3 regions of the Paenibacillus sp. FSL M7-0656 genome follow, and region 2 is predicted to be linked to each of the others. Evidence: riboswitches for the same ligand, from Rfam matches in the RefSeq annotation. Region 2 holds a riboswitch; each other region holds the start of a gene.

Region 1 (3,132 bases), 2.2 Mb from region 2:
GGACCAAATATTGACAGCGTTAATGTTACCGCAGCACAATAAACGTTCCGTATGGCTGATGGAAGACATTTGCTGTACGTGCAGCTAAGCACTAACCTCTTGAATACTCATCACTAAAGTTAGTGTTATATCAAAAAATGCAAAAAAAGACTCCTTAAGCGTTAGCTTAAGGAGTCTTTTTTTTAGATGCGGTCGAGAGGACTCGAACCTCCACGGGGGTTAGCCCACACGGACCTGAACCGTGCGCGTCTGCCAATTCCGCCACGACCGCATATTGTATCTCCGTCATCCATATCGGCGACAAGAAATAATATATCATGCGTAATCTATCATGTCAACACTGAAAATAATAACAATAAAGCCCGAATCAGACGTCCATGTCGATTCGGGCTTTACCTTTAACTGCTGCTAATAGTTTGGTTCATTAAAACGGAAGCATACTACAAATTACAGCTTGGAAGGCCAGTTGCCATACCATGCATAACCGCCTCTTCTTTCTTTATCAATATCACTTAATTTGTATTTAACTACCCCGTCACGACCAATGAAGATTGGTTTATCCGTTCCGATCTCATAGAAGCGTGCCCAAATTGGTGCAGCTTTGGAATCAGCGATAATTTTACTATCTCCATTAGCTCTTTCATACTTGTAACCCGTTATTTTCACTTTGTTAAACCAAGCCTCCGCTCCTTTAATGGATGCGGTAATTTTAGCGTTAGCAGGTCTGGTTTTCAAAAATTTAACAATCGTTACACTCTCTCCAGCTGTCAACGATGGCACTTCGTAGATTCTTGCGCTCGCTGGTTTAAGAGAGCTGGAATCATGTTGTTGTCCCCATGCTGTCAGCTTACCACCTGAAACGACCTGTGTATTCAGAATCGCCTCCACACCTTTGGCAACTGAATTTTTACTGCGGTTAGCAAGTGTGCTGTCGATAAATGAGAAATCACCTTTTCGTGCTGCTACTTCATCCAGCATGATCATTACATTAATCATGGCATCATCATTGTAAGTGATGTGCTTGTGGTATCCGGAGCTTTGGTAAACTTGTGGCCACCCGCCGTTTGAATACTGCATGTTGATCAAAAAGTTAATTCCTTTGATTGCAGCTGTGGAGTAACGCGGATCATTCGTCTTTTTAAATTCCTTCGCCAATCTTCTAATTTCTGAGTATGTAGCCTTGTTGTCTATCGTGGACTTTGCCCACTCTCCACTTGTCTGTTTATAATCTTTTCTCCAACCTCCATCCGGCAGCTGGTTCTTCAAAATATCAGAAATACTCGCTGTAGTACCCGACGCATCTGCAGCAGATACCGTCCCTACAGGGAGAACTGCCATTCCAACTACTGAGAACACCATCGTACATGCCAGGACAAAAGTAATTATTTTCTTCGCTTTCAAATGTAACACTCTCCTATGTTCGTTTTTATAAATCTTCCACTTCTACTTTACGTATGATATACGCCCCAAACCTCCTTTATTTGTATTTATCGCATAATAAAATCAATTTTCATCCAATATGTGGATTGGATAATCAGATAATATGCAAAAAATCGATTTTTGTCAATATATGCAACTTAATGAATATAATCTCTCTAATTCTACATAACGGGATAGTTCTTTTAACTCATGACAAACCTATTTATTTATCCAAATTCGTCTTAAACGAACCAATAATGACGTTTTTGTCATGAATGATACCCAAACTTGATCCCTTCTTTCATATAAAAACCTTAATTCCGCTAACATTGAGGTATTACGAAGGGTTTTAAATGGGTTTGACAATTACGCATTTATGCAATATAGTTTCAAATAGTTACAAAAACTTAATTATTCATTGCCGAGTTTCATGTTTGAAAACGGGGGAACCAATTTGGGTGAATTATTCTTATACATAGGAAATATAGGGAACCTTCTACCGAACCCTTAGCTAACTCCGTAGGCATCGAAGGGAGAACATTGATTTTGAAAAAACTGATTATCTCCATTTTTGGAGCAGCTGTATTATTTACATCCGGGGCAACAAGCACAGAGGCAAGCAGTATCAACTCCGTAGTGAACAACATGACAGGTATTCCTTACAAATGGGGTGGCACAACTGTAGCCGGCTTCGACTGTTCTGGTTTTATGAGATATCTTTTCAACAAATACAGCATTGAATTACCACGTACTTCGCAGCAGCAAGCCAAAGCAGGTACTCCCGTATCCAAGAGCAATGTTCGGACAGGTGATCTGGTGTTCTTTAATACAACAGGCAAAGGCATTTCACATACAGGTGTATATATCGGCGGCGGACAATTCGCTCATGCCTCCAGCAGTAAAGGTGTAAGCATCACGAAGTTATCGAATCCATACTTCAATGATCGTTATGTAACAGCACGTCGGGTAACTGGACAGTTTATGTATGATAAAATGTTAGGTAAAATGTGATTCACATACAAAAAGGCATCGGTTATTAACCGGATGCCTTTTTTGCACTTAAAAATGTATGTTGCATTGCTTACTAATGCAGCGCCTTCTGCACTCGCATCGCACCCTGAGACAGGGCATGTCCTCCACCAACAGCTCCAGCCACGGCTACGGTCTCCATAATCTCCTGATCTGTTGCGCCCTTAGCACGGGCTTCTTCTACATGGTAGAAGGTACATACCTCATTGTTGGCGAATAATCCAATGCCAAGCGCAATTAGCTGTTTTGTCTTCGCATCAATCACACCAGGTTGGAAACATTCTCCGGTAAACTCATGATACGACTTCACCACACCTGGCAGCACATCGCTTAATGCTCCAATCTGATCCTTGTAGGCATGAACTTTATCATTCATCAATGTCATGGCTTGTAGCACACCCTCTCGGCTATAGTTACAGATCTTCCTCACTGTACCTATCTTCTCTCCCGAGTGAGCCAATTATGCCAAGAAATCATGGTAATTCCAAACATTTAAAGCTCATGGCCCTGCCATAATTATCAGCTGTTACTCACTAAGTGGACTCTGGCGCGGCTCGCTGAACAGCTGATAGCTGTAACCTCGGTCCAGCTTAACGACACGTCGATTCTGACGACGGATAAGTACCTGCTCGCCATCCCAGGCAACCACAATCCCTTTCACGTCGTTCGATTCCAGCTCGTCCC
Region 2 (3,132 bases):
CAATGGATTCTAACCGCGAGGCCCTTCATAAACCATACAGTGAAAGGGCTTCAAGCCGCTTGGGGTCTGTCGTTCGTATGTATCCTGGGTGACAAATCCACTCTTCAGATAGACTTGAATGGCACGAGCATTCCAAGTGAGTACTTCCAGATCAATCTCATTCGTGGGATTTCGGCGAATAGCTTCCTGTACAATGGCAGTGACAAAAGCTGTCCCTTGACCCTGACCACACAGCTCTGGATGCATGCCAAGGCCAATCCGGGTTACCCCTTGAAGTGGGAAGTATTGAGCAAACCCACATATACGATCGTTCTGATCCAGGACGATCGCATATTGCTCCTGCCGCAGCTGTGCATCTCCGAATTCCACTTCCAGAGCCTTCATCTGCTCCCAGGGGAGCCAGCTGTAGATATTGTAAGGCGGATCATACTGCCAACTGCAGATAAGCTCCGCATGTTCTTCTCGCATGGGTACAACGTGAAACGTCACAGGGGTTTCCTTCATACACCTGCATGCTCCTTTCCTTGAAACAGAACTCTTTGTCCACTCTACAAAAGAGATGTTCATTTAGCAAGTCTTCCTTCCCAAGAAAAAAAATGAAACAAAAGTTCCGGTAATTTCGTTTATATTATAACGGGATGGGTAAAAACATCATAAGGGCACGGACGAACGAACGCAAAATGAACCTGTTGATGTCGCAGGATATACCCCGAGTAACTTGCAACATGAATAAGGATTGAAGCACAAAAAAACCGCCGGATACATTCCTGCGGAGAATGTACCGGGCGGTTCTGTTATGCTTCTTGCTTCGTTCCAGTATGGTTAATGGTTACAGCATCATGTTGCTCAGCTTGTCCCTAGTCAAGGGCCAGTGATTCATATGCGTCCGTGCTCATAATCCGTTTCGCGCCAACATAACGATTGGCCCAATAGTTTTCACTCAATGCACTGATCGTAACACCTTTGGATGAAGAGGAGTGTGCGAACTTTCCATCCCCTACAAAGATTCCTACATGAGATACGCCTTTACCTGTTGTATTAAAGAACACCAGATCGCCAGCTCTCATTTCCATGCGGGATACGGAATCGCCCATGTCGAATTGGGAACTGGATTGGCGTGCCAAATCAATACCCAACTTGTCGAATACATACCGTGTAAATCCGGAGCAGTCAAAGCCGTTGAGCGTTGTTCCTCCACTTTGATATGTAGTTCCCATTGCTGAATCAATTACTTTGTCCATCTTTGAATCTGCGAATGCGCTACCTGCACCAAGCGATAAAGCGAATGTGATGCTAAGTACAGCTGCGGTTAATTTCTTCTTGAACAAGAGATATTCCCCTTCCAACGCCTGCGAGGTTAGCTTAAGGATTCGGTTGAAGGTCCCCTATGATCCCTCTGTAGCAAGATCAATTCACCCATAACTGGTTCCCCCGCTTCCCAGGTGCCAGGAATTTGGCTATGCTAGTTATGCACCTGCGAAATCAAGAAATGACGATTTAATTTTAAGTAGTTACAAATATGAATGTAAATATTACAAAGTTGTTACTAAAAACTCACTGCGATTATTGTAACAGAGGAGTACGGCTTTGGCAACGTTTAGCAACAAATTTAGCAAAAAAAACCTCGACCTTTGACGGGGAAAGGTTGAGGTTTGCCTATTTATAAGTACATATTAGGCCATGAGTTTAACATGTGATGGTAACAATTTTTAAACTATCTGCTCTCACCTTTGGATATTTTGGACTGCCATAATCGGAAATGGCTGCATATTTTCCACAGACTCAATAGACACCTGGCAAGTGGATACGTCTGTTGTAGTATAAGTCCGGTAAGTCCCGTTAATAACCATGAGGCTGTAGTGAATGCCCCAAAGACGAGCAGGTGTACTCCGCCCAGCAGGAGTGCAATGCCGATTACGGCGATGAGATGACGCAGTGCAATCCAGAGGGCTTTGAGGGTACCGTGAGCCCCGCCTTCTCCTTCTGGTGCCGAAACACCGAACTGCATGTAGAGTATGACATGGTGGATGATCCAACCATATACAATCCAGGCAGCAACATAAGGTATACCAGGCAAAAGTAATTGGAGGGAATGAAATCCGTCCATCAGAATTGAGTAAAGCTTCGGAATGAGCCAGTAGGCGGGCAGAAGTATCAATAATGTACGTATGGTGTGGAGCAGTAGCATCGGTTTCCACAGATTTTTGATTCCGCGGACAAAGGGGATACGCTCTTCTGTAGAATTAAAGTGCTGAAGTGAGTAGAGCAGTCCTGCCTGAATGAGGGGGCTGATCAACATGCGAACCAGCAACATGCCCCCGAGAATCCATAGATAACGATGAACCTCCGGATGGGTAGACAGGTTAAGTTGACTTTCCATTTTGAACAAAAGTGTACTCAGCTCACCGGCATCAGCATCTGGATAGCGAAGGAGCAGTGGGATGACGGCCGATTGTACCATTCGATAGAAGAAATATCCCCAAATGAGTTGATAGAGAAATAAGAGTGCGGCAATGAACATATGCTGACGGACGAGAAACCAGCCTTCACGTATTTTCGCTTTCACCGTTTCCACCTCACCATGACAGACCTCCGAATATGGCTTCTATTAGTTTGGTTACACTCATGCTCCAGCGGGACTTCGTCTGCTCATCCAGTCCGGATTTCAGGAAATTGTTCATATGGCGGTTCTCCAGCACGATCGAGTACAGGGGATCGGTCATGGCCCAGGATACGGGGGATGTGTGAGTTAATTTATACGTGATGCGATCTTCTTTGCCATTCCATTGCTTGGTGAGGATATGCCCGTCTTCAAAAGCAATGCGAACAGGAACGGCATTGTAATCACTCCCTTTTTTTGCGATCGTCACGGATGACTCGTACAATGTTTGACCGTCTTTCTGTACGGGCGTAACACGAATCTTCTCTACAGCAAAGTCAGCCATCCCGTTACTATAGACGTATTGATCAAAATAATCAGACCAGGAAGTGCGGGTCACTTGTTCCACAATTTTCTGAAAATCAGCCGAAGTGGGATGTTTGAAGCGGTACTTCTTCACATAGGTAGAGAGGATGCGTTCCATCTTTTTGGCACCGACTTGATGTTCGATACCAAGCAATACAAGTTTGCCA
Region 3 (3,132 bases), 3.8 Mb from region 2:
TTTTCCCTGAGCTTTGGCATTAACTTCACTGCCCTTCAGGCAGGTATCATCACGCTTTCCATTAATAGTGGTGCCTATCTGGCGGAGATTTTCCGTGCAGGTATCCAAGGTGTGGATCGTGGTCAGTTGGAGGCAGCGCGTTCATTAGGTATGGGAAGAGGCGCCGCGATGCGTTATATCATATTGCCACAAGCCTTCAAAGCTGTATTACCAGCGATCGGTAATGAATTCATAACTATCATCAAAGAATCCTCCATTATCTCCGTTATCGGTATGGTGGATATTATGTATCAGGCAAGTGTAGTCAAGAACATTACGTACCAAGGGTTGAGTCCATTTTTGATTGCAGCAGCCATCTACTTTGTAATGACGTTCATTTTGTCCAAGCTGCTGGGACGACTGGAAAGGAAGTTGAGTGCAAGTGATAGACGTTAGACAATTACACAAATCTTATGGAAATAACGATGTGCTTAAGGGCATTAACGTGACGATTGGCAAAGGTGAGGTTGTCGTGGTCATCGGTCCTTCCGGTTCAGGTAAAAGTACTTTCTTACGTTGTCTGAATCTGCTGGAACAGCCTACCTCAGGAGAGATTGATTTTGAAGGCGTGTCAATCACGGACCCCAAGCATAACATTAACGCAACTCGTGAGAAAATGGGCATGGTGTTCCAGCACTTCAACCTGTTCCCACACAAAACGGTACAGCAAAACATCACGATTGCTCCGATTAAAGTGAAGAAACAATCCACTCAGGAAGCGGAGAAAATTGCCTCTGATCTGCTTAACACCGTGGGCTTGTACGATAAAAAAGATACATTCCCGAATCAGCTGTCTGGTGGACAGAAACAGCGGATCGCCATTGCTAGAGCATTGGCCATGCAGCCGCATGTGATGCTGTTTGACGAGCCTACGTCGGCACTGGACCCTGAGATGGTCGGTGAAGTGCTGGATGTCATGAAACGTCTTGCAGAAGGCGGAATGACGATGGTCATCGTAACCCATGAGATGGGTTTTGCACGTGAAGTGGGAGACCGAATCCTGTTCATGGATGGCGGGGTTATTGTGGAAGAGGGAACACCTGATGAGGTGTTTGGAGCACCCAAAAATTCACGTACACGTGATTTTCTTGCGAAAGTACTCTAAACGATGTGATCAAATAGCGTTACTGACTTCGAGTCGGTAACGCTATTTTTATGGATAATAATGACGTATGGATTCGGAAAAGTAACTATTCTGTTACCAAATGTAAAGGAATCGGGTCAACCAAACTTTCTGAATTAACCAGTATTCTTAAAAATGCTTACATGCTAAAAACCATTTGGTAAGAATTACTACAAGTTCAGGTTACAAAATTGTGATATATTGAACTCTGCCGAAACTTCCGGACAGGGAGTGCGGGGGATGTAACGATGCAGATTGTGCAGGGGGAAGATCTACAGCACACTGCTTGGGGTGAATTGGGTACATAACGTTTCAAATGTAACGAATAACCTATAGGGTGGGCTCCTCATCCGAATCCGACAACTAACTTCGCAGGCACAATGAGGGAGGAAGACCATGATTAACAAGAAACGTATAGCCAAAACAGCAGTAGCATTAATGACAACAGCAATGCTCATTCAAGCCGTTCCGGCTCACGCCGATTCAGTTCATGTGGCCAAAGAAGGGGATACCTTCTACACCTTATCAAAACAATATGGAGTAGCACTCAACACGTTGGTTAAAGCAAACAACGACATTTCGGCTTACAACATTTATGGTGGTTTGAAAATTACGATTCCCGGTAAGGCAAACAATGTTGCAGCCGCTGCGGCAACGGAGAGCAAGACCCAAGCGAAGACTGTTACTACAGCGAGCTTGGACGTTAACGCAGATAACAAAGTGGTTCAAGCCTGGGGTAAAACATTCGATTACAGCAAAGCTGTGAACGTAAAAGCAACGGCATACTCTGCAGATCCGTCTGAAAATGGAGGCTGGGGTGCAGTCGATTATTTCGGGAATGACCTTGAACTGGGTACGATTGCAGTTGATCCAAGTGTGATTCCACTTGGAACTAAAGTACTGGTAACTGGTCACAGCCATCCAGGATTGCCAAAACAAGCTTTTGTAGCCACAGCGCGGGATGTGGGCGGTGCAATCAAGGGTCACCGGATTGATATCTTTATCCCGGGTAGCAAACAGTCTGTAAGCTCATTTGGTTTTCAGGATATCGAGCTGTACATTCTGAAGTAGAGAGAAAATAACATTTAAAATGAATTCAAACAGGGTGTCTGCCAGTCGCTAAATTTGCGATTGAACAGCACCCTTTTAATATTCTCATTTATTTTCTATCACGTTCATCTTAATCTTTGGCCTTTGGCAATCCCAACATTTCGTCCAAGGTGACCAGTTCATATCCCCGATTACGTAGTTCCTCAATGATTTCAGGCAAAGCCTCAATCGTGCCGTTCAGGTTTGATCCTACACCGCCTCCAGCATGTTGCAGAACGATGGAGCCAGGTTTCACGGCAGACAGGATGTTATTTTTCACCTGTTCCTTTGAAAGGCCTTTCCAGTCCAGGGAGTCTACGTTCCAGTTCACAATGCTATAGTGTTGTTTGGCCGCCCATCTCAGCTGTTCTTCATTAATGTCTCCATAAGGTGGCCGAATCATCTTGGGCGTATAACCCGCCAAACGTCGAATAATATCCCCGGTATGTAAAATTTGTTTGCGAAAGGCATTCATCGACAGCTTACTGAATTCAGGATGATTGTAGCTGTGATTACCAACCATATGCCCTTCCTTAACAATGCGTTTCACTAGATCCGGATGTTTCTCAGCACGACTACCCACGATGAAGAATGTAGCTCTGACATTGTATTTCTTCAATACATCCAGTACTTGTGGAGTAAATCGTGGATCAGGTACATCATCAAAAGTCAGTGCAACCTTCTTGGTTGAAGGACCATTGGTTTTGAACGTATCGGCATATTTTTGACGTAATTGTCCCAATGTCAGTTGTTCTTCTTCCGCAGAATCCGAACCTGATACGGATTCACTTGGCGGGCTTGAAACATCCTGCGATGAAACTGGAGCATGAGATCCCCCGAGAAAAATAACGATAACCATCAGCATAATGAGGCGTACGCGC

Evidence for each region. A riboswitch is a leader RNA that binds a small molecule or an ion and turns the genes downstream of it on or off. The one in region 2 is predicted to bind cyclic di-AMP.
Region 1: it holds a riboswitch for cyclic di-AMP, as region 2 does, so the genes downstream of both, MHI01_RS08160 (C40 family peptidase) here and MHI01_RS18175 (C40 family peptidase) in region 2, are expected to answer to the same signal.
Region 3: it holds a riboswitch for cyclic di-AMP, as region 2 does, so the genes downstream of both, MHI01_RS01110 (3D domain-containing protein) here and MHI01_RS18175 (C40 family peptidase) in region 2, are expected to answer to the same signal.

Annotation. Positions count from the first base shown of each region.
Region 1 covers NZ_JBBOOT010000001.1:1,904,573-1,907,704, forward strand. Annotated here, with positions in the region: gene MHI01_RS08145 (carbohydrate-binding protein) at 1-42, shown strand, start outside; tRNA gene MHI01_RS08150 (tRNA-Leu) at 188-271, opposite strand; gene pelA (pectate lyase) at 448-1,401, opposite strand; cyclic di-AMP (ydaO/yuaA leader) riboswitch at 1,829-1,960, shown strand; gene MHI01_RS08160 (C40 family peptidase) at 1,966-2,430, shown strand; gene MHI01_RS08165 (carboxymuconolactone decarboxylase family protein) at 2,504-2,833, opposite strand; gene MHI01_RS08170 (hypothetical protein) at 2,975-3,132, opposite strand, start outside.
Region 2 covers NZ_JBBOOT010000001.1:4,096,842-4,099,973, reverse strand. Annotated here, with positions in the region: gene MHI01_RS18180 (GNAT family N-acetyltransferase) at 10-504, opposite strand; gene MHI01_RS18175 (C40 family peptidase) at 858-1,328, opposite strand; cyclic di-AMP (ydaO/yuaA leader) riboswitch at 1,332-1,469, opposite strand; gene MHI01_RS18170 (hypothetical protein) at 1,715-2,566, opposite strand; gene MHI01_RS18165 (M1 family metallopeptidase) at 2,577-3,132, opposite strand, start outside.
Region 3 covers NZ_JBBOOT010000001.1:266,290-269,421, forward strand. Annotated here, with positions in the region: gene MHI01_RS01100 (ABC transporter substrate-binding protein/permease) at 1-435, shown strand, start outside; gene MHI01_RS01105 (amino acid ABC transporter ATP-binding protein) at 422-1,144, shown strand; cyclic di-AMP (ydaO/yuaA leader) riboswitch at 1,362-1,556, shown strand; gene MHI01_RS01110 (3D domain-containing protein) at 1,559-2,233, shown strand; gene MHI01_RS01115 (polysaccharide deacetylase family protein) at 2,343-3,132, opposite strand, start outside.